DNA from 3 places in the Brevundimonas goettingensis genome. Region 1 is predicted to be linked to each of the others. Evidence: predicted binding sites of a transcription regulator. Region 1 holds the regulator's gene; each other region holds the start of a gene.
The links. The regulator LexA, encoded in region 1, represses DNA repair genes until DNA is damaged. The targets are predictions, from matches to a motif close to ATGTTCNCNANNTGTTCT.

Region 2: the regulator LexA is predicted to act here: its motif matches at 8,558-8,575, upstream of IFJ75_RS08490 (ImuA family protein).
Region 3: the regulator LexA is predicted to act here: its motif matches at 8,250-8,267, upstream of IFJ75_RS18195 (ImuA family protein).

Annotation. Positions count from the first base shown of each region.
Region 1 is NZ_CP062222.1:1,392,298-1,402,044, forward strand. Features, by position in the region: gene trpD (anthranilate phosphoribosyltransferase) at 1-231, shown strand, start outside; gene trpC (indole-3-glycerol phosphate synthase TrpC) at 228-1,031, shown strand; gene lexA (transcriptional repressor LexA) at 1,284-1,979, shown strand; gene IFJ75_RS06930 (ComEC/Rec2 family competence protein) at 2,128-4,215, opposite strand; gene gltX (glutamate--tRNA ligase) at 4,295-5,710, shown strand; gene gltA (citrate synthase) at 5,775-7,067, shown strand; gene IFJ75_RS06945 (aldo/keto reductase family oxidoreductase) at 7,145-8,014, opposite strand; gene IFJ75_RS06950 (hypothetical protein) at 8,218-9,294, shown strand; gene lpxB (lipid-A-disaccharide synthase) at 9,291-9,747, opposite strand, start outside.
Region 2 is NZ_CP062222.1:1,711,172-1,720,918, reverse strand. Features, by position in the region: gene IFJ75_RS08535 (alpha-ketoglutarate-dependent dioxygenase AlkB) at 1-117, shown strand, start outside; gene IFJ75_RS08530 (con-10 family general stress protein) at 228-434, shown strand; gene IFJ75_RS08525 (hypothetical protein) at 434-631, shown strand; gene IFJ75_RS08520 (ABC transporter permease) at 700-3,213, opposite strand; gene IFJ75_RS08515 (ABC transporter ATP-binding protein) at 3,210-3,899, opposite strand; gene IFJ75_RS08510 (arylesterase) at 3,961-4,674, shown strand; gene IFJ75_RS08505 (NAD(P)-binding domain-containing protein) at 4,681-5,841, shown strand; gene IFJ75_RS08500 (hypothetical protein) at 5,971-6,270, shown strand; gene IFJ75_RS08495 (Y-family DNA polymerase) at 6,319-7,839, opposite strand; gene IFJ75_RS08490 (ImuA family protein) at 7,754-8,530, opposite strand; gene IFJ75_RS08485 (response regulator) at 8,985-9,620, opposite strand.
Region 3 is NZ_CP062222.1:3,679,141-3,688,887, forward strand. Features, by position in the region: gene modB (molybdate ABC transporter permease subunit) at 1-194, shown strand, start outside; gene IFJ75_RS18145 (ATP-binding cassette domain-containing protein) at 191-820, shown strand; tRNA gene IFJ75_RS18150 (tRNA-Ala) at 876-951, opposite strand; gene IFJ75_RS18155 (TIGR02300 family protein) at 1,125-1,583, opposite strand; gene aroA (3-phosphoshikimate 1-carboxyvinyltransferase) at 1,819-3,054, shown strand; gene IFJ75_RS18165 (hypothetical protein) at 3,054-3,332, shown strand; gene cmk ((d)CMP kinase) at 3,329-3,970, shown strand; gene rpsA (30S ribosomal protein S1) at 4,134-5,837, shown strand; gene IFJ75_RS18180 (integration host factor subunit beta) at 6,140-6,430, shown strand; gene mscL (large-conductance mechanosensitive channel protein MscL) at 6,542-6,961, shown strand; gene IFJ75_RS18190 (N-acetyltransferase) at 6,958-8,094, opposite strand; gene IFJ75_RS18195 (ImuA family protein) at 8,304-8,972, shown strand; gene IFJ75_RS18200 (Y-family DNA polymerase) at 8,890-9,747, shown strand, end outside.

The DNA of each region.
Region 1 (9,747 bases):
GAGACCAACGCCGAGGCCCTGACCGCCCTTCTGGCCGGCCGGACCGGTCCCTATCGCGACATTGTCCTGCTCAACGCCGCCGCCGCCCTCGTCGTCGCGGACAAGGCGGATGACCTCAAGTCCGGCGTCGCCCTCGCCGCCGCCGCCATCGACGACGGCAAGGCCGCCGACGCCCTCGCCGCTCTCGCCCGCATCACCTCCACGCCCCTGCCGATCGAAGACCTCGTATGACTGCCGCCCCTCGCGAAGACGTCCTTGCAAAGATCGCCGCCTACAAGCGCGAGGACGTCGCCGCGCGTAAGGCCGCCCAGTCGCAAGACCAGATCGAATCCCTGGCCATGATCGCCGGCATGCCGCGCGGCTTCCGTCACAGCCTCGAGAAACACGCCGCCCCCGGCCGTCCGGCCCTGATCGCCGAGATCAAGAAGGCCAGCCCCTCCAAGGGCCTGATCCGCGCCGACTTCAACCCGCCCGCCCTCGCAAAAGCCTATGAGGCCGGCGGCGCGGCCTGTCTGTCGGTCCTGACCGACGGCCCCAGCTTCCAGGGCGACGACGACTATCTGGTTCAGGCCCGGGCGGCGGTCGCCCTGCCCTGCCTGCGCAAGGATTTCCTCGTCGATCCCTGGCAGGTCGCCGAGAGCCGCGCGCTTGGAGCCGACTGCATCCTGATCATCCTGGCCATGATCGACGACGTTCTGGCGGGCGAGCTCCTGGCCGAGGCCCGCCGATTCGGCATGGACGCCCTGATCGAAACCCATGACGAGCTGGAAATGGGCCGCGCCGTCGCGCTGGGCGGCGACCTGATCGGGGTCAATAACCGTAGCCTGCGCACCTTCGAGGTCGACCTCGGCACGACCGCTCGCCTGTCGCATCTGGCCCCGAAGAACGCCCTTCTGGTCGCCGAGAGCGGGATCTTCACCCCTGACGACGTCGCCGACGTCTGCATGGCCGGCGCCCGCGCGATTCTGGTCGGCGAAAGCCTGATGCGCCAGCCGGACGTCGAGGCCGCGACGCGGGCCCTGCTGGATTGAGTTCACCTCTCCATTCGCGAAGGCGAATGGAGAGGACAGATCGGAGCGCAGCGACGATCAGGTAAGGGCTACACCGTATTGAAAATCGCTCACCGGAAACATCGCGTCGCCCCCTCCTGATCGCTGCGCGATCTGTCCTCCCCACGCACCTCCGCGCGTCGGGAGGTGAGCCGCTCCTGTTAAGTTGACATTAGTGAAGAACACTTACAGAACATCGACGACGGTTCACGTCTTGTTCTGAAGGCTCCTCCCATGCTCACGCGCAAGCAGCACGAACTCCTGATGTTCATCCACGAACGCATCAAGGAGACCGGCGTCTCGCCCTCGTTCGACGAGATGAAAGAGGCGCTGGATCTGGCGTCCAAATCGGGCATCCACCGGCTGATCACGGCGCTGGAGGAGCGCGGCTTCATCCGCCGCCTCGCCCACCGCGCCCGCGCCCTGGAGGTGACCAAGCTGCCGGAACAGGCGACGACGGGCCCGATTCGCGGTCGCGCCCCCTTCACCCCTGCGGTGATCGAGGGCGGCGGACGCTCGGCGCCGGTGTCCGAGGCCGCCAACGACACCCGCGAACTGGTTCTGGTCGGCAAGATCGCCGCCGGCGTGCCCATCGCCGCCATCCAGGGCGACAACGGCCGCTATCAGGTGCCCGAGGCCATGCTGGGCGCCGGCGAACACTACATGCTCGAGATCGAAGGCGATTCGATGATCGAGGCCGGCATCCTCAACGGCGATCTGGTGGTCATCAAACGCGTCGACACCGCCTCCTCGGGCGAGATCGTCGTGGCCCTGGTCGAGGGCGAGGAAGCCACCCTCAAACGCCTGCGCAAGAAGGGCCAGTCCATCGCCCTGGAGCCCGCCAACCGCAACTACGAGACCCGCATCTTCGGCCCCGACCAGGTCGAGGTCCAGGGCAAGCTGGTCGGCCTGATCCGCCAGTATCATTGAATACCTGACCCTCTCCCACAGGGAGAGGGAGGGACCCGCCGCGCAGCGGCGAGAGGGTGAGGGGTTCCGCCCTCACCGGTGAGCGACATGCCCCCTCACCCTTTCGGCTTCGCGCATCGCTACGCTCTGCGAGCCTCAAGCCCTCTCCCTATGGGAGAGGATTTGTCTTCGTCCACGGCCGATCCCCTCGCACATCCGCCGTCCAGACGGCCTCCCAGCCCGCGCCCCCATCTGACCCGGCGCGCCACAGCTCCACCGCCCCGCCGCGCGCGAAATCGACGCCGTCCAGCACCAGAGTGTCCGCGCACCCCGCCGGAACCGTCGCCACCCGCGCCCGAACGCTGACGACCGGCGCCGCCCCACACATGGCGCTTAGCACCTCCTCCGACGGCGGCTTCGTCCCCCACCACAGGGCCACGGGCGCCGCATCGCGCACCTGAGGCGCGCAGGCGAACCGCCCGCACACCCAGCCTTCGTCCGGACGGTCCGTCAGGGTCAGTCCTCGCCGCCGCGACCACAGGTCGGCCGCGAACTCGCGTACGCCCGGGCGCACCGCCACCGCCTCCTTGCCTGAGTGAAACGCCGCATTGGTCCCGCCGTCGCCGATCCATAGATCGGGCGTCGGCGCCCGGGGCCAGAGCATGACCGCCGCCGCCAGCGGCAGGCCCAGCCACCTCAGCCGCCCGCGCCACAGGCAGACGAACAGCACCCCGAGGAAGGCGATGGGCAGCACAAAGTCCGGCGCGCTCGCCACCGTCCTCACCGCCCCCGGCAGGCCCGCCGTCCAGTGGCCGATGACCAGCATCAGCTCGATCCCCTTGCCCGCCACCCATAGGAAGGGCGCGCCCAGCCCCACGGGCTCCAGCAAGGCCCCCAACGCCAGCGCCGGCATCATCACGAAATCCGCCATCGGCGAGGTCAGCAGATTGGCTCCCAGCCCATAGACGGCCGTCCGGTTGAAATGCTGCATGGCGAAGGGTCCGGTCGCCAGACCCGCGACCAGACTGGCCGTCACCGCCGCCGTGATCCATCCGCCGATCCTCTGGACGATCAGGATCGGCCAGGGCGCCGAAAGCTCCCTCACCCGCGCCGGCCAGGCCTCCACCAGCGCCACAAGCGCCGCCGTCGCCGCGAACGACATCTGGAAGCCCGGCGTCACTATGGCCTCGGGCTGGAGCGCCAGCACCACCAGGGCTGCGACCGCGAGCGCGTGCATGGTGATCGCCTGCCGGTCCAGCAGGATGGCCAGGAAGGCGATGGAATAGGTGATGGCCGCCCGCTCGGCCGGCGGCGGCGCGCCCGAGATCACCAGATAGGTCCCGACCGCGATCAGGCCCGCGACCGCCGCGACCTTCTTGCCCGACACCCTTAGCGCCACCCACGGCACGGCCGCCACGCCCAGCCGCACGGCGAAGAAGATGAAGCCGCCGACGACCGCCATATGCAAGCCCGAGATCGACAGGATGTGCGCCAGTCCGGAATCGCGCATGGCGTCCAGATCCTCGCGCGCGATCCAGGTCTCGTGCCCCGTGACCATGGCCGCCGCCACCCCGCCGGTGCGCGGCCCCAGCCGGTCGACGATCTTCTGCGCCAACGCAAACCGGATCGCATTCACCTTCATCGCCTGCCTCAGCCCCCACGGAGCCTCGGGCAGGACGGCGGGCCGCGTCGGCGACAGGGCGAAGGCCGTCCCGCCCATCCCCTCGAAGAAGGCGTTTCTCCCGAAATCATAGGCGCCCGGACTGGCCGGGGGCGGCGGCGGATTGAGGATGGCGAACAGGCGGATGGGCGTCCCCGGCGGCGGCGGATCGCCCTTCACCGTGGCCCTCAGCCGGATCGGCGTCGCCTCGGGCTCTAGACCCCGGATCCACACCGGCGCGACCACCACCCGGTGTCCGTTGGCGCCCGGACTGTCGACGTCCAGCACCCAGGCCTCGATCAGGGTCGGCGCGTCCAGCTCCGGCGCGATCGGCGCCGCGACCCGCTCGGTCCGAACCTTGGCCGCCGCCAGCCCAAGCGCCAGACACATCAGCAGCATCAGCGGCAGGGTCGCCGCTCGCGGCAGCCCCCTCGCCCGCGCCGCCAGCCACAGCCCGACCGCCAGCCCCGCCGCGACCAGCAGCGGCCACAGCGGAGGCTCGACCTTCAGTCCGAAATAGATCGCGCAGCCGCCGCCGAACGCCACCGGCGCCCACAACCGCCAGCGCAGCCCCTGTCCGCCGACCTCGTCGCGCACGAACGCGACGATCCTGTCTGGAAGGCTAGGCTTTGCCGCGTCGGGCGGTATAAGGGCGGCCCGTACGGACCTCCCTGCCATGACCTCTTCCTCCCCGACCGTCGTCACCCGCTTCGCCCCCTCGCCGACCGGTTCCCTGCACATCGGCGGCGCGAGAACGGCGCTATTCAACTACCTTTACGCGAAGGGGCGCAACGGCAAGTTCCTGATCCGTGTCGAGGACACCGATCGCGAGCGTTCGACCGATGAGGCGGTCAAGGCCATCTTCGACGGTCTGAGCTGGCTGGAGCTGTTCGCCGACGAGGAGCCGGTGTTCCAGTTCTCGCGCGCCGACCGCCACCGCGAGGTCGTCCAGACCCTGCTCGACAGCGGCCACGCCTATCGCGACTACACCACAGCCGAAGAGACCGGCCGTCTGCGCGACGAGGCCAAGGCCGAGCGCCGCAGCTTCGAATCCCCCTGGCGCGACCGCGTCGCCGCCGGGCTGGAGGCCGAACAGCCCTTCGTCGTCCGTTTCCGCCGTCCCCTGCCCGGCCGCGTCGAGGTTCAGGACGAGGTCCAGGGCGCGGTCAGCTGGGACAATGGCGACCTCGACGACCTGGTGCTGCTGCGCTCTGACGGCGCCCCGACCTATAATCTGGCCGTCGTCGTCGACGACCACGACATGGGCGTCACCCACGTCATCCGCGGCGACGACCATCTGAACAACGCCGCTCGCCAGTCGTTGATCTATGACGCCCTCGGCTGGCCCCGGCCCAGCTTCGCCCACATCCCCCTGATCCACGGGCCGGACGGCGCGAAACTGTCGAAACGCCACGGCGCCCAGGCCGTGCATGAGTATGCCGAGATGGGCTATCTGCCCGAGGCCATGCGCAACTACCTGGCCCGCCTCGGCTGGGCCCACGGCGATGACGAACTGTTCTCCGACGAACAGGCGCAGGAATGGTTCGACCTCTCCGGCGTCGGCAAGGCGCCAGCCCGTCTGGACTTCGACAAATTGGCCCACGTCAACGCCCACTGGATGCGGCTGGCCGCTGATGACGGCCTGGCCAAACAGGTCCTCGACCTCCACCTCGCGCGCGGCCATGTCCTGGGCGAGGACGACGAGGTACGCCTGACCCGCGCCATGCCCTTCCTCAAGGATCGCGCCAAGACCCTCAACGAGCTGGTCGATCAGACCGCCTTCGTCCTGCGCCGCCGTCCGCTGGTCATCTTCGAAAAGGCTCTGCCCCTGCTGGCGGGTGAGTCGGGCGAGCGTATCGGCCGCCTGCGCGACCGGCTGAAGCTGTTCGCCAGCTGGGACGTCTTCGCCCTCGAGGCCGAGCTCAAGGCCTTCGCCGAGGAAGAGGCCGTCGGCTTCGGAAAGATCGGCCCGGCCGTGCGCGCCGCCCTCACCGGAGACGGGATTTCGCCCGACATCGCCAAAACTCTTGCCGCTTTGGGGCGCGAAGAATCGCTCGGGCGCTTGGATGATGCGCTGCAACAGACTAAGTGACATTCACGAACAACAAGGGGTCCGGCGTCTCCCCGGCGCGGGCACTAATTTCCAAGGGGCTACAATGACTGAACCTGCCAAATCGGCGACCCTCACCCTCGGCGACAAGACCGTCGAATTGCCCGTTCTGACCGGTTCCACCGGCCCCGACGTCATCGATATCCGCAAGCTGTACGGCGCCACCGACGCCTTCACCTTCGACCCCGGCTTCACCTCGACGGCGGCTTGCGAAAGCGCCATCACCTACATCGACGGCGACGCCGGCGTGCTGCTGCACCGCGGCTATCCGATCGGCCAACTGGCCTCGCAGTCGAACTTCATCGAGACCTGCTACCTGTTGCTGCACGGCGAGCTGCCGACCGCCGCCCAGTATGCGGAGTTCGAGACCACCATCACGCGGCACACCATGCTGCACGCCCAGTTCGACCGCTTCTTCGAGGGCTTCCGTCGCGATGCCCACCCGATGTCGATCATGGTCGGCGCTGTCGGCGCCCTGTCGGCCTTCTATCACGACAGCCTGGACATCCATGATCCGGTCCAGCGCAACATCTCGGCTATCCGCCTGATCGCCAAGATGCCGACCATCGCCGCCCGCGCCTACAAGTACCACATCGGCCAGCCGTTCGTTTCGCCGCGCAACGACCTGTCCTATGCCGAGAACTTCCTGCGCATGTGCTTCGCCGTTCCGGCCGAGGACTATGTCGTCGATCCCAAGATGGCCAAGGCCATGGACCGGATCTTCACCCTGCACGCCGACCACGAGCAGAACGCCTCGACCTCGACCGTCCGTCTGGCCGGTTCGTCGGGCGCCAACCCCTTCGCCTGTATCGCCGCCGGCATCGCCTGCCTGTGGGGCCCGTCGCACGGCGGCGCCAACGAAGAGGCGCTGCTGATGCTCAAGGAAATCGGCACCCCGGACAAGATTCCGGAGTTCATCGAGGGCGTTAAGTCCAAGAAGTACAAGCTGATGGGCTTCGGTCACCGGGTCTACAAGAACTACGACCCGCGCGCGACCGTCATGAAGGAATCGGCGGACGAGATTCTCGAACTCATCGGCGCTGACAACGACCCCCTGTTCCAGGTCGCCAAGGAACTGGAACGCGTCGCCCTGTCCGACGAGTATTTCATCGAGCGGAAGCTGTTCCCGAACGTCGACTTCTATTCGGGCATCACCCTGTCGGCGATGGGCTTCCCCACCTCGATGTTCACCGTTCTGTTCGCCCTGGCCCGCACCGTGGGCTGGATCGCCCAGTGGGAAGAAATGCTGGCCGATCCGGCACAGAAGATCGGCCGCCCGCGTCAACTCTACACCGGCCCGACCGAACGCGACTTCGTGCCGATCAGCGCTCGCGGCTGATCGGACCGAAAGGTCTGAAATGCAAAACGCCGGAGCAAAAGCTCCGGCGTTTTTCTTTGGGCGATGATGTGCGGGGCTCAGCCCCCGATGGCGTCCAGCGCGGTCATGGCGGCCTCGTCCAGCACCAGATCGCCGGCCACCAGGTTCTCCTTCAGATGCCCCACGGACGAGGTGCCGGGGATCAGCAGGATGTTGGGCGAGCGCTTGAGCAGCCAGGCGAGCGCCACCTGCATCGGGGTCGCGCCCAGACCCGCCGCCACAGCGTTCAGGGCGTCCGACTGCAACGGGCTGAAGCCGCCCAGCGGGAAGAAGGGCACATAGGCGATACCCGCCTCATTCAGGCTGTCGATCAGGGCGTCGTCCTCGCGGTGCGCCAGGTTGTAGAGGTTCTGGACGCAGACGATCTGGGCCATCGACCGCCCCTCCTCGACCTGTTTCGCGGTGACGTTGCTCAGGCCGATGTTGCGGATCAGGCCCTGCCGCTGCAGGTCGACGACGACCCCCAGAAGTTCGGCGATGGAGCCCTCGGCCGGCCCGTGGGCCTCGCCCATCATGACCCTCAGATTGACCACATCCAGCGTCTCGAGCCCGAGATTGGTCAGGTTGTCATGCACCGCCCGCTCCAGCTCCGGGGCCGAAAACGCCGGCAGCCAGGCGCCCGTCTCGTCCCGCCGCGCCCCGATCTTGGTCACGAGAGTCAGGTCATCCGTATACGGATGAAGCGCCTCCCTGATCAGCCGGTTGGTGACATGGGGGCCGTAGAAGTCGCTCGTGTCGATATGGTCCACGCCCTGGGCCACGGCCTCGCGCAGCACGGCCAGGGCGGCGTCGTGATCCTTCGGCGGCCCGAACACGCCGGGCCCGGCCAGCTGCATCGCGCCATAGCCGAGCCGCTTCACGGTCCGGTCGCCCATCGTGTACGTGCCGACGATCGGGGAAATGGTCATGGGAAAGCTCCTTGTTCCGAGGCTGGAAGCTAGGCCCGCGACAGGCGCGCGATAAGCCGGACCAATCCGCATGGGCTGTTCGCCCTGGCGAACAATGGCTGCGTTGGTATGGCGAAGCTAAGGCCGATGACATCTCTGGATTGCGTGACTAGGCTGCCCTCCAGAAGGCGGCGTATCGGCCGCGCCCAAGGGAGGGAACGACCATGAGGCCTCTCGCGATCGCATCGGCCCTGCTGGTCGCCGCCTGCGCTGCGCCGACCACCCGGATCGAGCCCCTGCGCCTCGATGCGCAGGGCGCCGAGCCGGTCTTCCTGCACGACGCCGGAGGCTGGACCCTGTCGGCGGCCCGCCCCGTCTTCCCCATCACGGAGCGCTGGCCGGCGCTGAAGGGTCTGTCGGGCGCGGCGACCGCCGCCCCCTTCGGCTGCGGTCTGGCCGATGTGCATGGCGACTATTTCTCCGGCGACCGGGGCCGTCTCGCCTGCGTCTCGCGCGGTCCCGACGGCCGCCTGCGCCTGATCCGGCCGGCTGACCGGATGGAATATTCCCGGATCTATGACGCCGCGCCCGCGGACGGCGGCTATGTGGTCGTCGCCCGGCCTTACCGAAAGCGGTTCGCGCGCATCACCACCCTGTCGGCCGACGGCGCCGTGCTCCGGTCCATTGACCTGCCGGACACAGACGACCGGTCGTCCCCGGACCAGATCGTCATCCTGCCGACCGGTCGCATCGTCGTCCTGGTTCGCAGCGCCGGGACCTGTGAATGGCGGGTTCTCGAACGCGGCGGCGACGGCTTCACGCAGGTGTCGACCACCCCGGCCGACCATGCGTTTCAGTGCCAGACCCAAAATCACGGCGGCGGCGGCGTCATTCGCGATCAGGCGACCGGCCAGACCTGGCTGCGCCAGTTCTACCCCGACAAGAACGCCCTCTACCGCCTGGATGACAACACCGCCCAGGGACGCGGCCCGGCGACGCTCGTCGTCCGCGACATGGCCGCCCTCCTGCCGATGGACGTGGGATCGCAGCCGGCTCTGGTCTCGGTGCTGGACGGGGCCCTGTATTTCGAGGCCCCGTCGGTCTCCGGCCCCATCGTGGTCCGCTACGACATCGCCGCCGAAAAGCTCAGCCGCACCGACCTCAGGGCCGCGAGCGGACGCTGGCGTGACGCCGGCCGCGTTCAGGGGCTGATGCTGACCGGCAAGGCCGGGGACCGGATGCAGGTGGCGGTCATGACCCCCTCGAGCGCGATCGAGGTCCTGCCCGTCGCGCAGGACTAGCCGCGCGCGCCGATCACCTTGAGCACCGCCTCGGCGGCGATCTCGGACGGATCGCGCCCGCCCCGGCCCATCTTGTCCAGCGCCGCCGTCTGACGCGCCGACTGGGCCGCGCGCGCCTCGGGATCGTCCAGCAGGGCCGCGACCGCCCCCGCCAGCTTCTCGGGCGTCGCATCCTTCTGGATCAGCTCGGGCGCGATCATCTCGTCGGCGGCGGTGTTGAACAGGGTCGCGAACTTGCCCGTGAAGAAGGGCTTCATGATCGCATAGCTGAGACCGTCGAACCGGTAGGCGATGACCATCGGCGCTCCCGCCAGGGCCAGCTCGGTCGAGACCGTGCCGCTGGTCGCCAGCGCGGCCGTCGCGGCGCGCATGGCGTCGTATTTCTCGTCTTCCTGCACCAGATGCACGCGGAACGGCCAGGCGGCGACGCGGGCCGTGACGTCGGCCGCGACC
Region 2 (9,747 bases), 320 kb from region 1:
GTCGAGGCGCGGTCCGCCTATCTGCTGGACGGCGAGGCGCGCGATGTCTGGGAGCACAGCCTGAGCCCGGTTGCGACCCTGCGCTATTCGATCACCTTCCGGACCTTGAGACCTTGAAGACCGGGCCGATGAGCGGTCGGCGCGGGCCCGACGCGCCGGGTCCGGGAGCCGACACAGGAACCGGTTGGCGCCCTGACGGATTCGTCCAGCCAAGGAGGATCAATCCAATGGACAGTCCAGCAGCACCGGTCACGGGCGTGAAAAAACGGGGCTTCGCCTCCCTCTCGCCGGAGCGCCGATCGGAAATCGCCAAACTCGGCGGGCGCTCCGTGCCCGAGGAGAAGCGCAGCTTTTCCCAGAACCGGGATCTCGCTCGCGAGGCGGGCCGCAAGGGCGGAACGCAGTCGAGCCGCCAGAAGAAGGGAGACGCCTGATGTCGGATGACAAGACCGGGCGCGGCGGCCAGGACGGCGATCCGGTCCGTCCGCAAGAGGATCGGGAGGATCCGCCGCGCGGCGAGGGCCGGCCCGGCTCCGACGCCTGGACGCCTGACCCGGCGCAGCCCGGAGGAACGCCCGCACGCCGGGAGACGCCTCCGGGAGCGCCGGGAACCGACGCGGGAACGCGCTAGGGCGCAAGCCCTCGGATCGGCGGCACGGCGCTGCAGGACGTGGCGCGCGGCCGTCGCGCAGGCCCGGCTCACGGCGTCCTCAACACCGGCGCGGGCCGCTGCGACAGGGCGTTCAGGGCCGCGGCGCTTCCGCCGAGGGCGGCCAGACCGGTCGCGCCGGCCAGGAGCAGAACGATCCCGCCCCAGTCCAGGCTCCAGTGCGCCTTGAACACCAAGGCGACGATGGGCCAGGCGCCGGCCGCGCCCAAGGCCAGGCCCGCCACACCCGCGATGGCCCCGACGAGACTGTATTCGATCAGATAGGCGGCAAGGATCTGGCTATGAGACCCGCCCAGAACCTTGAGCACCGCCGCCTCCCGCGCCCGCTCACGCACCCCCGAGGCGATGGCGCCGACCAGAACCAGCAGCCCCGCGAGACCGGCGACCGCGGCGGCGCCCCGGATCGCCAAAGCCAGGCGGTCGAAGAGTTTCGCGGCCGACTCCAGTTGTTCGCGCACACTGATGACGTTCACTTCGCGGAAGTCCCGGCCAAGGCCCTGGGTCAGGGCGCGCTCCTCCGCGGGCGTGGCGCGGGCGATGGCGACGCTTCTCGGATTGGCGCCCTGGATGGCGTGGGCGTCGAGCACGACGAGGAAGTTCGAGCCGAAACCGCCTGGATCCACCTTGCGCAGGGCGGCGATGCGGGCGTCGATCTCGCGGCCCAGCACCTGCAGGGTCAGGGTGTCGCCGACCTTCAGTCCGGCTCCCCTGGCCTGATCGCGCGCCATCGCCACCCGGGGCGGACCGGCGTAGTCGGCAGGCCACCATCGGCCGGATACGACATTGGCGTCGTCGGGGGCGCCGGCGAGGGCCGACAGCAGGATGTCCTGGTCGAAGGCCCAGCGCTGGTCGTCGCGGATCCTGTCCAGATCGACGGTCTCCCCCTTGAGTTGGGTGATGCGGCCGGTGATCAGGGGGGCGCGGCGATAGCGGTCAGGCCCCGGATCTCGCATGGCGCGCGCGACCACGGCGTCAAAGGCCGCGCCGCGTTCCCCTGGGATTTCGGTGAAGACGACCGAGGGCGCGGACCGGGGCGCCACATCGGTGATCTGGGCCAGGAGGCTGGACTGGATGAGGACCACACAGGCGAGAAGGGCGACGCCGAGGCCGATGGCCGGAGACGCGGTGCGGGCGGCCGAGCGCGGTCCCGCCAGATTGGCCAGGCCGAGGCGCACGGCGCCCGAGGTCCCGCGCCGGAGGACGCCCGCCAGCCGGGCGGCGGCAAGGCCCAGAAGCCAGAGGAGGCCGAAGGCGACCAGGGTTCCGCCGATCAGGCCCGCGGCGGCCGGCTTCGACGGAGCGGTCAGGACGGCCATGGCCGCCAGAGCGAGGCCCGCGAGGCCGGCCCCGAAGACCTCGGGCCCGAATTGGACGCGGCGGGCCGTCGCCTGGCGGAACAGGGCGGAGGGCGGGGTCGCACGGGCGCGGGCCAGGGGGGCGAGCGCGAAGGCCGCGGCCGCAAGCAGGCCGAAGGCGCCGGCCCGCAACAGAGGCTCGGGGTAGACGGCGAACAGGGCGGGGATCGGCAGGCTGTCCCTGGCCAGGGCGCCGATGATGAGAGGGGTGACGGCGCCGATGACGAGACCGATGGCGACGCCGAGCCCGGCCAGAACCCCGATCTGGATCAGATAGAGATTGCGGATGAGGGCCCCGTCTGCGCCGAGCGCCTTGAGGGTCGCGATCGAGGGCTTGCGGCCCTCGAGATAGGCCGAAACCGCGCCGCCGACCCCGAGTCCCCCGGCAACCAGGGAGGCGAGACCGATGAAGCCGAGGAAATACTCCAGTTGGTCGATCAGGCCCGAGGCGCCGGCCGCGGCCTCGGACCGGTCGCGCGCCTCCAGCCGGGCGTCCGGGAAGGTCTTGCGCACCTGGGCGATGACGGCCTTGGGATCGGCGCCGGCCGGAAGGACGATGCGAACGGCCTCGCCGAAGAGGCCGCCGGGTTGCAGCAGGCCCGCCCGTTCGACGACAGGGACGGCGGTGATCACCCGCGGGCCGAGGGCGAAGCCGCGCCCCAGCCGGTCGGGCTCGGCGATGAGGACGGCGCGGGCGACCAGGGGCGTCGCGCCCACCGTGAACCGGTCGCCGAGCTTCAGATGCAGACGGTCCAGAAGAGTCTGTTCGACGACCGCGCCGGGAACCCCGTTTACCGGGGCCAGGGCGGCGGAGAGGTCGGGGGCTCCCGTCAGCTCGACTTCGCCGACCAGGGGATAGGCGGCGTCGACGCCCCGCATGTCCACGAGGCGGCGCTCGCCCGAGGCCGTCTCGGCCATGCCGTTGGCCCGGACCGACCAGGCGACCGGTCCGAGCCGTGAAAGGGCCGCGCGCTGTTCGGGGGTGAAGCGGGTCTGGTCGAGGCTGAAGACGACGTCGCCGCCGAGGATTTCGCGCGCCTGTCCGGTCAGACCCTGCCGGAAGGCCTCGGCGGTCGAGCCCGAGGCGGCGATGGCGGCGACGCCCAGCGCCAGGCAGGCCAGGAAGATGCGAAAGCCGGCGACCCCGGATCGCAGCTCGCGCCAGGCGAAACGCAGGGCGAGGCTCACGCGGGTTCGTCCTGGCCGGCGATGCGGCCATCCTTCATCCGAACGGTCCGGTCCGCCCGTTCGGCCAGCCGCCCGTCATGGGTGACGAGGACCAGGGCGGCGCCGGTCTCGCGCACCAGGTCGAACAGAAGATCCGCGACACGGGAGCCGTTGACGGCGTCCAGATTGCCGGTCGGTTCGTCGGCGAACAACAGCTCGGGCCGCACCGCGAGCGCCCGGGCCAGGGCGACGCGCTGCTGCTCGCCTCCCGACAGCTGGTGCGGGTAGTGGGTGCGCCGCCCGCCGAGACCGACGCGGTCGAGCCAGGCGCGGGCCTCGGCCGTGGCGCCGGGCCGATGGTCCAGCTCCAGGGGCGCGGCGACATTCTCCTCGGCGGTCATATTGGGCAGGAGATGGAAGCTCTGGAACACCAGCGCCGCGCGGCCGCGCCGAAGTCGCGCCCGGCCGTCCTCGCCCAGGCTCGCCAGATCCACCCCGAACAGAACCGCCTTCCCGTCGCTGGGCGTCTCAAGTCCCGCGGCGATCGAGACAAGGGACGACTTTCCCGATCCGGAGGGCCCGATCACGGCGACGGTCTCCCCGGCGGCGACGCTCAGGTCGACGCCCCGCAGGATCTCGACGGGTCCGGCCGCGGAGGGCAAGGTCAGTCTGACGGCCTCAAGGACGAGGGGAGGTTCTGAAGCCATTGGAATTCCGACGCGATGTCTTGGGAGGAGACGGTTCCTTCCCATATAGGCGCTCAACGCCATGACATCAGATCAGACCCATTTCCCGCGTCGTTTCGTCCTCGCCGCCGGCGGCGCGCTCGCCCTGGCCGGATGCGGACCGCGTGAGGCGGAGACGCCCGCCGCCCCGGCGCCCGACGACCCGGCGGCGAGGCCGCCCGGCCCGCGCGCGGCCCCGGGCCGGATCGTCACCCTGTTCGGCGACTCGATCACCGCCGGCTACGGGCTGAAGGCGAGCGACTCCCTCCCGGCTCAGCTCGAGCGTGCGGTCGTCGCCCTGGGCGTCCCGGTTCGGGTGCGCGCCGCGGGCGTGTCCGGCGACACCACGGCGGGCGGGCTCGCGCGCGTGGACTTCAGCGTGCAGGACGACACCGATCTCTGTATTGTGGCCCTGGGCGGAAACGACTTGCTCCAGGGGGTCGATCCGGGCGAGACCCGGCGCAATCTGGACCAGATCATCAAGCGGCTGCAGGCCCGCCACATCCCGGTCCTGCTGGCCGGCATGCGCGCCCCGCCGCAGTACGGCGCCTGGGCGCGCGAGTTCGATCAGGTCTTCGTCGACCTGGCCCATGAGGACAACGTTCCCCTCTATCCCTTCCTGCTCGAGGGCGTGGCGCTCGACCGACGCTACAACCAGGCCGACGGCATCCATCCGAACCCTGTCGGGGTGAAGATCATCGCCGCGAGGCTCGCCCCCGTGGTGGCGAGGGTGCTGGCGCCCGCCACACCGTCCTGATCCGGCATGACTGGCGTCACGCGTTCCCCTGACGGTGTGGCCGAAGGCGCGCCGGCGTCGAGCCGGGTGGCGCTCAAGGTCGATATCGTGGTGATCGGCGCTGGCCAGGCGGGCCTGTCCGCGGCATACCATCTGAAAAACCTGGGCCTGGAGCCGGACCGGCGTTTCCTCACCTTCGACCACGCGCCCGGGCCGGGCGGGGCGTGGCAGCACCGGTGGCCGTCGCTGACCCTGAGCACGGTCAACCGCGTCCACGACCTGCCGGGGATGCGGTTCGACGCGGCGGTGAGGACGGACGACGGGCAGGTGAGGGCATCGGTGGCGGTGCCCGAGTATTTCGCGGCCTATGAGAAGGCGTTCGATCTTCGCGTTCACAGGCCCGTTTCCGTCGTGGCGGTCTGCGACCGGGGCGAACGGCTTCGGGTGGAAACCGACCGCGGCGTCTTTTCGGCGCGCGGCGTCATCAACGCCACGGGCGCCTGGGAGGCGCCGTTCATCCCGGAATATCCGGGCGCGGACCGCTTCAGGGGGCGGCAACTGCATACGAAGGACTATCGCACCGCGGCCGCGTTCGCCGGCCAGCATGTGGTGGTTGTCGGCGCAGGCATTTCCGCGATCCAACTCCTCGACGAGATTTCGCAGGTGACTTCGACGACCTGGGTGACGCGTCGCGCACCTCAGTTCCGCGAGACGCCGTTCACGCCCGAGGACGGCCGCGCGGCCGTGGCGCGGGTGGAGGCCCGGGTTCGCCAGGGGTTGCCGCCGGGTTCCGTCGTCTCGGTCACCGGATTGCCGATCACGCCCGCGATCCGGGCCATGCGCGCCCGGGCGGCGCTCAGCCGCCTGCCGATGTTCTCGGAGATCACCGAGACCGGGGTCCGCTGGGCCGATGGTTCCGAACAGGCGGCGGACGTCATCCTGTGGTGCACCGGGTTCCGCAGCGCGCTTGACCATCTGGCGCCCCTGCAACTGCGCGAACAGGGCGGCGGGATCGTCATGACGGGAAGGCTCGCCACCCAGGTGGCCAAGGATCCTCGCATCCACCTGGTCGGCTATGGTCCGTCGGCCTCGACCATCGGCGCCAATCGGGCCGGCGGGGCGGCGGCCAGGGAGCTGACGACATTTCTGTCGCTCCAGAGGGGGCAGGCGCGCCCGCCGGAGGCGTAAGGCGTCCTGCCCAGGCCGTCATGGCCGAACCGCCATGTCCGGGCGCCCCCTGCGCTCGCCCCTGTCTTTGGCGGGGAGCATCGGCGCGCTCTGTGCGTTGCGGATGTCCATGTCACAAGGAATCCGCCCATGAGCTCGACACTGACCGCGACCTTCACCACGCGCCGCGAGGCCGAGCTGGTCGTCGAGCGGCTGGTTCAGGAGTTCAAGCTGGATCGCAAGGCGATCGCCGTACAGGCCGACGGAGACGAGAGCACCGTCGGCGAGACGACGTCGGGCGGAGACGCCCCGTCCGTCGGACCGGGCGCCGAAGGCCGGGAAGACGCTCCCGTCGAGGGTCGGATCCGGGTGTCCGTATCGCCGGAGGCCGGCGGGGACCCGGAGGCTGTGCGCAGCGCGTTCGCGGAGTTCGGCGGCGAGTCCGCCTGAACGCAGCCGCCTGAGAGGCCGCGCGCCAGGCGCCGGCGAGCGCGCGCCTCATCCGAACAGGCCGTGGAGATACCAGGTCAGGTCGCCGGTGACCGGTTGTTCGCCGTCGCCCCGCCGGAAGACCCAGAAGCGTTCGCCGGCCTCGTCCTCGAGCTGGAAATAGTCGCGCACCGCATCGCGCTCGCCGTCACGGCGCCACCATTCGCCGAAGATCCGTTCGGGGCCGTCGGCGCGTCGGACGCGACGACGCACCCCGCGCCAGCTGAAACTCACCGGCGGCTGGTCCGGGAGGAGGGCGACGGTCTCGATACGCTCGGGCGAGGGCAGCAGCCGGACCGGCCGCGGCCAGCGCTTCGGCCAGCGCTCGGGCACGGGCAGAGCGGTCGGGGCCAGTCGTATCGAGGACCGCTCGGGGACATCGCTCTGGGCCGGCGCCAGCCGGTAGAGACGGCGGCCGCCGAGGCGGTTGGACAGGATGTCGATGAGATCAGACACATCGGCGGCGGCGGGCGTGGCGAGATCTCCGGCGGCGGGCTTCCAGTCCAGCGGTTCGACGACCGGAGCCGTCAGGACCATGATCTCGACGCCCAGGCCCGGATCGACGGTTTCAAGCCTGTCGCAGAGCAGCCGGGTCAGGCGTCTGACGTCGCGGATCGGCCTGGCCGTTCCGATCCGGATGACCTCGATGTTGGCGTCGACGCGATGGAAGCGCAGGTCGAGCTTCAGCGCGCCCAGCCCCCGGGTCTCGAGCGCGGCGCAGAGCGTATGCGCCAGTTTGAGGGTGTAGCGCGCAAGGGTTTCGGGCGCGCCGATCGGCTCGGCGAACACCTCGCGCGCCTGGATCAGTTCCGGCGCCTCCACCGGATCGATCGGTTCGGCCGTCCGGCCGAAGGCCTGGTCCAGTCGCCGGGTCAGTTCGGGCCCGAAGCGCAACGCCAGGGGCGCGCGCGGCTTGGCTTCGATCTCGCCGACCGTATCGATCCCCATCCTCGACAGACCGGCGACGATGTCCGGCGTCAGGCGCAGGGCCGAGGTCGGCAGGTCGGTGATCAATCGTGCGCCCCGATCGGGCGCGACGAGGGCGGGCCGGGCGAGCAAGCGGGCCAGGGCATGGGCCGAGCCCCAGGTGTCCGCCATGGCGGCGCGGGCGGTCAGGCCCACCGCGCGGCAGGTCTCGACGAGGTCGTCAAGCAAGCCCTCGTCGCCGCCGTAGCGGTGGGTCGCCCCTGTGGCGTCGATGACCAGGCCGTCCGGGGGATCGGCCGCGACGATGGGCGCATAGCGTCTGAGCGCCCACAGGGCGAGCTGCTCCAGGCCGTCCGCGTCGCCCTGTGGGTCGTGATCGTGAACCGTGAGGTCGGGGATCAGGGCCCGCGCCTGGGTCGCGGCCATGCCCGGCCGGATCCGCCGGGCCTGTGAGGCGGCGTCGGCGGCGACCACGACCCGTTTGCGCCCGATCCTGCCGACCAGGACGAGCGGCGTCTCAGGCGACGGCGCGTCGGTCCCAAGCCGGCGTCGAAGACGATCGGTCGGCCAGGTCGGCAGGTAGAGCGAGACGACCCGTCTCATCACAGGCTTCCAGTTCAAAATCGGCGCATGCGCCGGCGCGGCAGCGGATCAGTTCGACGAACCAGCGGGCCCGACCGACGCCGGCCACAGGCAGGGGCTTGGAGGGCAGAGGGGTGGAGGGCAAGGCGGTGACGCGCCAGCGGGTGACGGCGGCCGTCGGCTGGCCGAAATCCGCCGCCTCCGCCTGTCGCCGCCATCGGCGGATCGCCAGCCCGAGGGTTCCGGACCCCTCGGCGGCGAGTTGCAGCCGTCGCGACGCGGTCATGGAGAGGCGGGCGACCTCGCCGACCACCGCGCCCAAGCCACCGTGGCGCAGCCCTTCCTCGAAGGCGGTGAGCACGGCCGCCTCGTCTTCGGCCTCGACATAGACCACCCGGTTGGACTCCAGCCCGGCCTGCTCGAGGGCGGGCGCGAACAGGTCCGCGCGCGTGACGCACCACAGGACCGGGCCGCGGGTGCGCGCCGCGACGCCGGCGACGAACAGGGCCGACGCCGTCCCGTGCAGGGCGCCGTTTCCGCCGCCCGCAACCTCGTGCAGGGCGCCCAGCTGAAGCCCGCCTGCCGGAAGACGAGCGTCGATATCCGGGACGCCGAAGGGCAGCACGCCGCCGGGCGCCCGTCCGCCCGCCTCGAGCCGCGCGATGTCTTTGCGCAGGGTCTCGAAGGCGCTGGTGGGCGGGGCGACGGACATGGACTCCGGAACGGTGAGGCTGCAAGCATGTTCCGTATTTGTTCTCTTTTCAAGCCGGCCGAGTCAAGGCGAGCCCGCCCGTGACTGTGGACGGTCCACACAATGGGAGGGAGTCTCGCCCACAGAGACGGAGCGGCTCGCGATCACCGAGGCGTTGCAGAGTAAGGCCGCCGCATTCGAGAGCCGGCTAGCGGCTTGGTCATCGATCGACATCTCCCGGCTAGCCGAGCTCCTTGAGCGCCTTAACGGCAGAGCGAGCGAAAACTGGCCGAATTCATAATCCGACGCACATAAGGTGCGGTGGCCTATCGAACGTCCGCTTTGGGTCGGATTGCGAAGTTAGCACCCTGCCCGAAAGCGGACCTGAGCAGCCCTTTCCATGAGCGTACGTTCCGGACTTCAGCTAGGGGTGGGAAGCGGACGTTCAGAGCAGTCGAACAGAGCTGGAGCTCCGCTACGCCTGTATCATTCCTTGCCGGATTGCGAACCGCACAAAGTCACCTGGCGTCCGAACACCCGCCTTCCGCATTGCCGATGCACGGTGGGTTTCCACCGTCTTCACACTGATACCAAGACCATCGGCGATTTGTTCGTTGCGCAGTCCCTGCGCCATCATACAGCCGACCTCACGTTCCCGCGCGGTCAGGAGCTGGCGCCGCGACAGGACGTGGTCCCGCAGGTGCCCGGCAGTAAGTAGCTCGCACACCCAGGGCGAATAGTAGGGCCGCCGATTGCCCAGCGCCGAGATCGCGGCCCTCAGATGCAGACCTGTATCGGACTTGAGGATGTAGCCCCTCGCGCCCGCCGCAAGACCAGCATTCACCGTCTCGTCGTCATCTCTCATTGTGAAAAGTAGCACGGAAACTTCTGGCGCCTCCCGCTTGAGGCGGCGCGTCAGGGTCACGCCGTCCAGGCGGGGCAAAGACACGTCCAGAACGGCGATGTCGGGGCGCAGTGTCAACGCGAGAGCGAGCGCCGCATCCCCATCCCTTGCCTCCCCGACGACCGTCCAGGTGGGGTGATTGGTAATAATTCCCCGGAGTCCGCGTCGAACGACGGCGTGATCATCCGCTAGCAGGAGCCTCAGCATGTTGCCGCCCCTCTGTCAGCGGAGCGGTACGATCGGCCGGGAACGCCCCGGTAAGCCATCAGGTCAAACCCGCATACCTGGTCGGTTTCGCCAGTGTGACCTGAATCGAATCGTTCAGAGCTCGGCC
Region 3 (9,747 bases), 1.7 Mb from region 1:
CGACCGTGACCTTCGCGGGCTCCATTCCGGGCGAGACCCAGACCCTGCCGGTCGCCATCTATACGGTGCTGCAGCGCTCCGACGGCGAACAGGCGGCCCTGAGGCTGGCCCTGCTGTCGGTTCTCGTCTCGGTAAGCGCGCTCGTGGTCACCGAATGGATCAACCGCCGCGCCCTGGCCCGGAGGGGCGCATGAGCCTGTCCTTCTGGGTCCGCGCCAGACGCGGCGATTTCGCGCTCGACGCGGCCTGCGACGCCCCGGGCAAGGCCGTCGCCCTGGTGGGCCCCTCGGGGGCGGGCAAGACCACCCTGTTGCAGGGGCTGGCCGGGCTGATCCCGACCGAGGAGGTCCGGCTGACCGTCAATGACCGGGCGCTGGTGGATACGGCCATGGGTCTGGACCCGCCCGCCCATGCGCGCGGCCTTGGCTATGTGTTTCAGGACGGGCGGTTGTTCCCGCATCTGTCGGTCGGGGCCAATGTCGCCTTCGGGGCGCGCTGGGCGAAGAAGCCCATGTCGGTCGCCGAGGCCCTGAAGCTGGTCGATCTGGAGGGGTTCGAACATCGCCGTCCCGCCGGCCTGTCGGGCGGAGAGATGCGCCGCGTCGCTATTGCACGGGCCTTGCTGCCGCGTCCGCGCCTGCTGCTGCTGGATGAGCCCTTCGCCGGTCTGGACGACGCGCGCCGCCAGGCCCTGATCGCCTGGCTGCTCAGGCTGCGGGACACGGTGAAGACACCCATGATCGTGGTGTCCCACGATGATCGCGACGTCGCGGCCCTGGCCGAGACCGTGCTGACGCTGGATCGCGGTCGGCAGGTCTGAACGGATCCGGAAAAGCAAAGGGGGCCGACAGCGATGCTGTCGGCCCCCAGGAATTTGGTGGAGCTTAGCGGAGTCGAACCGCTGACCTCTTGCATGCCATGCAAGCGCTCTACCAGCTGAGCTAAAGCCCCAATCCGAAGGTTGCGCCTCCGGTCGGTGTCGTCCGGTTCCCTGTGGTCCCCGGCGAGGCGGCGTTAGTATGTCAGGGTGATTTTCCGATCAACCCCGATTCCGGATTTATTTTCACCGCCTCCGGATGTTCCGGAAGCACGCCGTTCGGCGGCCTCCGGAGTCCGTTGTTCGATCAGAGATCGTCGTCGTCACCGCCCTTGGCGATGTCTTCGTCGAAGCCGTCGTCGTCCTCATCCTCGATGAAGGGGACGGAGTCGTCGTCATCGTCGGCCAGGACATCGTCGTCGCCGTCGCTCGAGCCCATGCCGGGTTCGTCGGTCGGGTCGGTGACCACATCGTCCTCGTCGTCCGGCGTCAGGATCGGCTCGTGGCCTTCCTCGTCGATTTCCGGGGTTGCGACGTCCTCTTCCTCATCCTCGTCGTCCGAGACCTTCTTCTCGTCGACCTGATCTTCAGCGTCGTCGGCGGCGTAACCGCCCGGACGGCCGCGACGGCTGCGCAGCTTGATCGCTTCTTCCGGATCGAATTCGGTGTCGCACTTCGGGCAGTGAGCGGGGCGACGGTTCAGGTCGTAGAATTTGGCCTGGCAGTTCGGACAGACCTGCTTGGCGCCAAGTTGGGGATCGGCCACGTGAGGGGAGCCTTTGATTGGGTGTGGGGATTTCGGTCGCGTCCCTTGCCACTGTGGGGGCTCGCTGTCAAAAGCCCTCTTTGGTCCCGGCGGCTGCACTGCGGCCTCGATCACGGGGCGCACCCCCTCCATATCTCTCGTTTCGGAGTTCAAGCGGGTGTCTTCCGCCTCTAATCTGACCAGTAAGCCCGGCTCGGCCCTGACCGGAACGGTCCGCGCGCCCGGCGACAAATCCATGTCCCACCGGTCGATGATCCTCGGCGCAATGGCCTCGGGCGTGACCGAGGTCGAAGGGCTGCTGGAAGGCGACGACGTCCTGGCCACCGCCCGCGCCGCCGAGGCCTTCGGCGCGACGATCGAGCGTCTGGGCGACGGTAAATGGCGCATCACGGGGCAAGGCGGCTTTCAGTCGCCCGCCTCGGTCATCGACTGCGGCAACGCGGGAACGGGCGTGCGCCTGCTGATGGGCGCGGCCGCCGGCTATCCGATCACCGCGACCTTCGACGGCGACGCCTCCCTGCGCAGCCGTCCCATGGGCCGGGTCACCGACCATCTGGGCCGGATGGGGGCGACCTTCGACTGGAGCGGCAAGGCCGGGCTTCTGCCCGCCACCCTGACCGGCGGCTCCCTCACCGCCATCGACCATGTCCAGACCGTCGCCTCGGCCCAGGTCAAGTCAGCCATCCTTCTGGCCGGGCTGAACGCCGAGGGCGTGACCTCGGTCACCGAGCCGGAAAAGAGCCGGGACCACACCGAGCGGATGCTGCGCGCCTTCGGGGCGGTGGTGGAGGTCGAGGAAGACGGCGAAGGCTGGATCATTCGTCTCAAGGGCGGCCAGCCCCTGACCGGGACCGCCGTCTCAGTCCCCGGCGATCCGTCCTCGGCGGCCTTCCCGCTGGCGGCCGGGCTGATCGTCCCGGGCTCTTCGGTGACGGTCGAGGGCGTCATGCTCAATCCCCTGCGCACCGGCCTGTTCGACACCTGGATCGAGATGGGCGCGGATCTGACCATCGCCAACCGTCGGATAAGCGGCGGCGAGGAGATCGGCGACATCACTGCCCGCCATTCGGCCCTGAAGGGCGTGGTCGTCCCGGAAGCGCGCGCCGCCTCGATGATCGACGAATATCCGATCCTGGCCGCCACGGCCGCCTTTGCCGAGGGCGTCACCGTCATGCGCGGCGTCGGCGAGATGCGGGTCAAGGAGAGCGACCGCATCAAGCTGATGGTCGACGGCCTGCGCGCCTGTGGCGTCGCGGTCGAGGAAGAGCCCGAGGGCTTCCTCGTGACCGGTGGTCCAGTCCCCGGCGCCGCGACCGTCCACACCGCCCACGATCACCGTATCGCCATGAGTCATCTGGTGCTCGGCCTCGCCGCCGCCGCGCCGGTGACCGTGGACGAGCCCGACATGATCGCCACCAGCTTCCCCGGCTTCGTCGATCTGATGAACGGCCTCGGCGGGGATGTCGGGTAGTGGCCGGCAAGCAGGAAACGGCGCCGGTGCGCGGCGTGGTCTTCGGCTTGCTGACGATTGTCGTCGGCTATGCCGGCTGGGCCGTTCACACCGCGGGCAGAATCCACATGACCTCCGGCAAGGGGCCCACCCGCGCCGAGTTCGCGATCAGCCGCCTGCAGGACGGTTGGCAGTTTGATCTGACCGTGCTGCTCATGGCCCTGGTCGCCCTGGCCTGCCTTGCGGGCTTTGCCTCGGCCGCATGGGATCTCTTCAGCTCGGAAAGGCAAGGCGTATGAGCAGCTTCCTCATCATCGCCGTCGACGGACCCGCCGCCTCGGGCAAGGGGACGATCGCCGCCCGGCTGGCCGCCGAATATGGCCTGCCACATCTGGACACCGGCCTGCTGTATCGCGCCGTCGGCCTGAAGGTGCTGGACGCCGGCGGGTCGCTGGACGACGAGGCCGCCGCCGAGGCCGCCGCCCGGTCTCTGGAGGTGTCGGGGCTTTCGGAAAATGCCCGCCTGACCACGGGCGAAGCCGGTGAGGCCGCCAGCCGCATCGCCGGCTATCCGGGCGTGCGCGCCGCGCTTCTGCAGTTGCAGCAGGATTTCGCGCGCCAGACGGGCGGAGCGGTGCTGGACGGGCGCGACATCGGCACGGTCATCGCCCCCGACGCCACGGCCAAGCTGTTCATCACCGCCACGCCGCACACCCGCGCCACCCGCCGCTGGAAACAGCTGACCGCACGCGGCGACGCCATCGGCTTCGACGAGATGCTGGCCGATATCGTCAAGCGGGACGAGCGCGACGCCGGCCGCGGCGCAGCCCCCATGGTCCAGGCCGGGGACGCGGTCTTGCTGGACACGACCGAAATGGATATAGAGGCCGCCTTCGATGCGGCCCGCCGTATCGTCGAGGCGGCGCGCGCCCGTTAAGCCATCGGCCTAACGGACAAATCCAACGCTCCAACCTCGGCTTCCGCGGGCGCTCTGGTCTTCATCAGGCCTCGCGTCCCAGATCGACTTCCCAACTTCTGTTCCACCTCGCGCGGGGCCGTCCGGTCACGCGCCACAACCCATTCGGAAACACCAGAGCTACATGGCTGATACTCACAACCCCTCGCGCGACGATTTCGCCGCGCTGCTCGACGAACAACTGCAGGGCCGCGACCTCGGCGAAGGCCAGGTCGTTCACGGCCGCGTCGTCGGCGTCGAAAAGGACATCATCATCATCGACGTCGGTCTGAAGACCGAAGGTCGTATCCCGGCCCGTGAATTCGGCATCGGCGAAGGCGCCGTGATCCCGAAGGTCGGCGACGACGTCGAAGTCTACCTCGAGCGCGTCGAGAACGCCCTGGGTGAAGCCGTCATCAGCCGCGACAAGGCTCGCCGCGAAGAAGCCTGGACCCGTCTGGAAGTCGTGTTCGCCGAAGGCGTGCCGGTCAACGGCGCCATCGTCGGTCGCGTCAAGGGCGGCTTCACCGTCGACCTGGGCGGCGCCTCGGCCTTCCTGCCGGGCTCGCAAGTCGACATCCGGCCGGTTCGCGACGTCGGCCCGCTGATGGGCAAGGAACAGCCGTTCCAGATCCTGAAGATGGACCGTCCGCGCGGCAACATCGTCGTCTCGCGTCGCGCCATCCTGGAAGAAGCCCGCGCCGAACAGCGCACCGAGCTGGTCGGCCAGCTGCAAGAGGGTGAAGTCCGCGACGGCGTCGTCAAGAACATCACCGACTACGGCGCGTTCGTGGACCTGGGCGGCATCGACGGCCTGCTGCACGTCACCGACATGTCTTGGAAGCGCGTCTCGCACCCTTCGCAGGTCCTCGCCGTCGGCGACACCGTCAAGGTCCAGATCGTCAAGATCAACCCGGACACCCAGCGCATCTCGCTGGGCATGAAGCAACTGCAGTCGGACCCCTGGGACGGCGTGGAAGCCAAGTATCCGGTCGGCGCCAAGTACACGGGCCGCATCACCAACATCACTGACTACGGCGCCTTCGTGGAGCTGGAAGCCGGCGTTGAAGGCCTGGTGCACGTCTCGGAAATGTCCTGGACCAAGAAGAACGTCCACCCCGGCAAGATCGTCTCGACCTCGCAGGAAGTCGACGTGGTCGTCCTGGACGTCGACGCCTCCAAGCGCCGCATCTCGCTGGGCCTGAAGCAGGCCCAGGACAACCCGTGGGACGCCTTCGTCGCCGCTCACCCGATCGGCTCGACCGTCGAGGGCGAAGTCAAGAACGCCACCGAGTTCGGCCTGTTCATCGGCCTGGACAACGACATCGACGGCATGGTGCACCTGTCCGACCTCGACTGGTCGGTCTCGGGTGAAGAAGCCATCCAGCGCTACCGCAAGGGCGAGATGGTCAAGGCCAAGGTCCTGGACGTCGACGTCGAAAAGGAACGCGTCTCGCTGGGCATCAAGCAGCTCGGCGGCGATCCGGTCGGCGAAGGCGACACCTACAAGAAGGGTCAGACCGTCACCGTCACCGTCACGGCGATCGAGTCGGGCGGCATCGAGGTCAAGTTCGGTGAAGACGACGCTCCGGTCACCAGCTTCGTGCGCAAGTCGGACCTGAGCCGCGACCGCAACGAGCAACGTCCGGAACGCTTCGCCGTCGGCGACCGCGTCGACGCCCAGATCACCGCCATCGACAAGGCCTCGCGCCGCGTCTCGGTGTCTATCAAGGCGCTGGAAATGGCCGACGAGAAGGAAGCCATCGAGCAGTTCGGGTCCTCGGACTCGGGCGCCTCGCTCGGCGACATCCTCGGCGCGGCCCTGCGCGAAAAGGCCGGCAAGGACTGATCTAAGTCCTTGTTGAGCCTACCTCTCGGTTCGCGGAACCTCGCTGCTTGAGGCTCGCGCACCGATTGCACAGACTGACTGAGAAGGCGGCCGGAGCGATCCGGCCGCCTTTTTCTTTGCCGATCAAGCATCAATGACCAGTGTCTGATTGCGTACAATTAATGATCTTTGCAGACCCCTTTTGCTCATGAGGGCTTTTTCACCGCTCGCGCGAGGGTTAGGGTGGAACCCGCTGTCGCGTATCTGACGGCTCAAACGCCTCTGGAAGGGCAAAACAAGACAGGGCGGGGGCCTTGAAACGGATGATCAAGTCAGAGTTGATCGAGAAGCTGGCGGCTGAAAACACCCACCTCACTCACGCTGAGGTCGAGCGGGTGGTCAATGTCGTTCTGGGCCGTATGACCGACGCCATGGCCGAAGGCGGCCGTGTGGAGCTTCGTGGTTTCGGCGCGTTTTCCGTGCGCTCGCGTCCGGCCCGCGCCGGCCGCAATCCGCGCACCGGCGAGACCGTCGACGTGCCGGCCAAATCGGTGCCCTTCTTCAAGAGCGGCAAGGAGCTGCGCGAGCGGCTCAACGCCTCGGGCGACGCCTGATCCCGACGGGGTCCTGAAGCTTGCGGCTTGAAAACGCAGGCGAACCGGTTTTCAGTCCTTTTCAGCAACCGCTCCGGCGGCTGATTTTGGCTGGCTGAGAAGGACAGATCGATGAGCCTGGTTTCCGAATTTCGCGAGTTCGCCATCAAGGGCAATGTCGTCGACCTCGCGGTCGGGGTAATCATCGGCGCGGCCTTCAACTCCATCGTGAAGAGCCTGGTCGATCAGGTGGTCATGCCGCCGATCGGCCTGATCACCGGCGGCATCGACTTCTCCAAGCTGGAGTGGGTTATGCGGCCCGAGAACACGGCGACCGAGGCGGTGGAGAAGGTTTCGATCCAGTACGGCGCCTTCCTGAACACGGTGATCCAGTTCGCCATCGTGGCCTTCGTCGTCTTCATGCTGGTCAAGGGCATCAACCAGCTGCGCCGTCAGAACGCCGCCGATCCGACGCCTGAGGCTCCGGCCGCCCCGACGCCGACGGAACTGCTGCTGACCGAAATCCGCGACGAACTGAAGGCGCGCCCCTAGGCTCGCAGGTCGGCGCCGGTCGTCGCCCGCTGGCGGCGCGGGGCCGGGCGCTGACAGACGCCGTGGTCGCCGTCGAAGGGCGTCGGCGACCATGTGGCCAGATCTCCGGCGTCGGCTCCGTTGCGGAAGCGCAAATGACCGTGGCCCCAGCCGCCTTCGTGCCGGGCGCCGAGGGCCCAGGCGCCGAGGCGACGCTTCAGCTCCTCATTGACCACCTGCAACCGCACCTTGGCCGCGCCGCGGGTGCGGGCCTGATCCATCAGGGCCCGCATCAGGGCCGGAATGGCGTGGGGCTCGTCCTCCAGGGCGACGAGGTCGAGGACCTCCAGAAACACCGGGTCGATCGGCGTCGCCTTGGCCTGGATGGCCATCGCATAGCCGGTCACGGCGCCGTCGCGCGTATAGGCCAGCAGCAGCGGCGGTTCGGCCTGGTCCGGATCGGCGATGCGCCAGCGCAGGATCTCCGGGCTTCGGTCCGCGACCGCCCGACCTTCGCCCTTCAGCGCCCGCCAGAAGTCGCAATAGGGCGAGCCGTCCGAGAGGTCGGTCAGGGTTGAGACCAGGGACGGGAAGCGGGGGCGCCGAACCCGGCCCAGGGCGCGATCGGACCGCAGAAAGCGCTCGCGGTACGGATCGGTCAGATGGGGCGCCCGCTTCACCGCCTCGCGCAGCAGCCGGCCCCGCAGACAGTCGATCGGATCGACGATCCAGGATAGTTTCAGAGCGTTTGTTCGCGCCGGCCAGGCCCGCATGCCGTGGCGGGCGTAGAGGGGCGCCGATTTGGGATTGGCGTTCAGCGTATAGCCGGCGGCGATGTTCGGCTGGTCCAGGACGGCGCGGATCAGGGCCCGGCTCTTGCCGCGCACGGCCGGGGGCACGATGACGGAGAAGCCGGTGGCGACGTGATGCAGCCGCTCGTCCTTCCACACCCGCTGGACCAGATTGCCCATGAAGGCGGCCGCGGCGCCGTCCCGGTCCGGGACGACCCAGCCTGACGGCGCCCCGATGTCCAGCCGCGCCGGATTGGTCGCCAGCCAGGCCCAGCCCGCGTGGGACCGCTCAGGCCACCAGACGCCGCGGTGCAGGGCGTTGACGGCGTCGTGGTCGTCGGGTTCGAAGGGGCGCAGGCTCATCGGACATATCCTTCCCGATGCGGGACGGCGGGGGTGTCTGAGGTACTGGGCTGCATGACCCAGGCCACGGGAAGCCTGTCCTGTAACAACTATGGATTGCGCAAGGGTTGCCGTCCTCACGCGAAACGATTCAGGATTTGACTCTGTCGGCGACCGGAACAAATAATGAACATTCAGGTTTTGCTCCTCCGATGTCCCCATCCACACCCATGTCCCCGCCCCTTCAGACCCTTTCGGGCTCCACCGCCTGGCCCGCCCTCGCCGAGGGGCTGGAAGAGGTGTGCGTGGTCGGGACGCGGGACATGGCCGGGGCCTTCGCCTTCGCCCTGTCGCGTCTGCCGCAGGATGACGGCCGCCCGGTGCTGCTGGCGGCGGGCCGCCGGTGGTCGGGCGAGCATGGACGGCCCTATGGCCCGGGTTTTCGGGGGGCGGGGCTCGACGGGCGCGGCGCCGGCCTGATCCTCAGCGAGGGGCGGACCGAGAGCGAACTGCTGTGGATCATGGAGCAGGCCCTGAGGTCCGGGGCGGTCTCTGCGGCCCTGACCACGGTCGAGGCGGCCTCCCTGGCCCAGACCCGTCGGCTGGAGTTCGCGGCGCGCGACGGGGCGGCGGTCGGGGTGCTTCTGAGACAGACCGAAGGCGGGCTCAGCGCCGCCCGCCGCCGCTGGCGCATCACAACCCTGAGGAGCGTCTCGAATCCCGACGACCTGAGGTCCCCGGGCGGTTTCGCCCTCAGCGCCGAACTGACCCGTAGCCGTTCGGAGCGGCCCGGCGTCTGGAAACTGGAGCAGGATGATGAGACGCATCGTCTCCGTCTGGCTGATCGACTGGCCGGTGACGGTCTGGGCGAACGGGGCCGGACGGGTCTCGCCGCCTGAAGTCCCGGTTGGCGCGCACGAAGGCCCGCCCTTCGCCCTGATCACCCGCACCGCCCGGGGCGCGGTCATCCACGCCCTGAACGCGGCGGCGCGCGCGGCGGGCCTGTCGGCGGGCCAGACCCAGGCCGACGCCCGCGCCATCCTGCCCACCCTGATCTGCCGCCCCGCCGACCTCGCCGCCGACCGGGGGGCGCTGCAGCGGCTGGCTGTCTGGGCCGAGCGCTGGTCCCCGGCGGTGGTGGTGGATACCGAACAGGAAGGGATGGAGGGGCTGTTCCTCGACGTCACCGGCGCCGGCCATCTGTTCGGGGGCGAGGCGGCGCTTCTGGCCGGGATGGAGGCGCGTCTGGCCGAGGCCGGCGCCCGCGCCCGCGTCGCCCTGGCTCCCACCCCTGGCGCGGCCTGGGCCCTGGCGCGCTGGGGGAAAGACCATGCGGTGGTTCCGGAAGGCCGGACCCGGGACGCCCTCGCCCCCCTGCCGGTCGAGGCCCTGCGTATCGAGGCGGCGGCCCTCAGACAGGCGCGACGGTTCGGGCTGAAGCGGATCGGCGACCTCTATGAGATGCCGCGCGCGGGCTTGGCCCGCCGCTTCCGCGACGGAGCGGGCGTGGGTCTGGTGAAGCGGCTGGATCAGGCCCTGGGTCTGGCCGCCGAGGCGCTGGTTCCGACGCGCCCGCCGCCGAAATACCGGGCGTGGGAGGCCCATGCCGAACCCCTGTGCGACATCGCCGGGGTTGAGGGACGTCTGCCGGAACTGGCGGCCGACCTCGCCGCC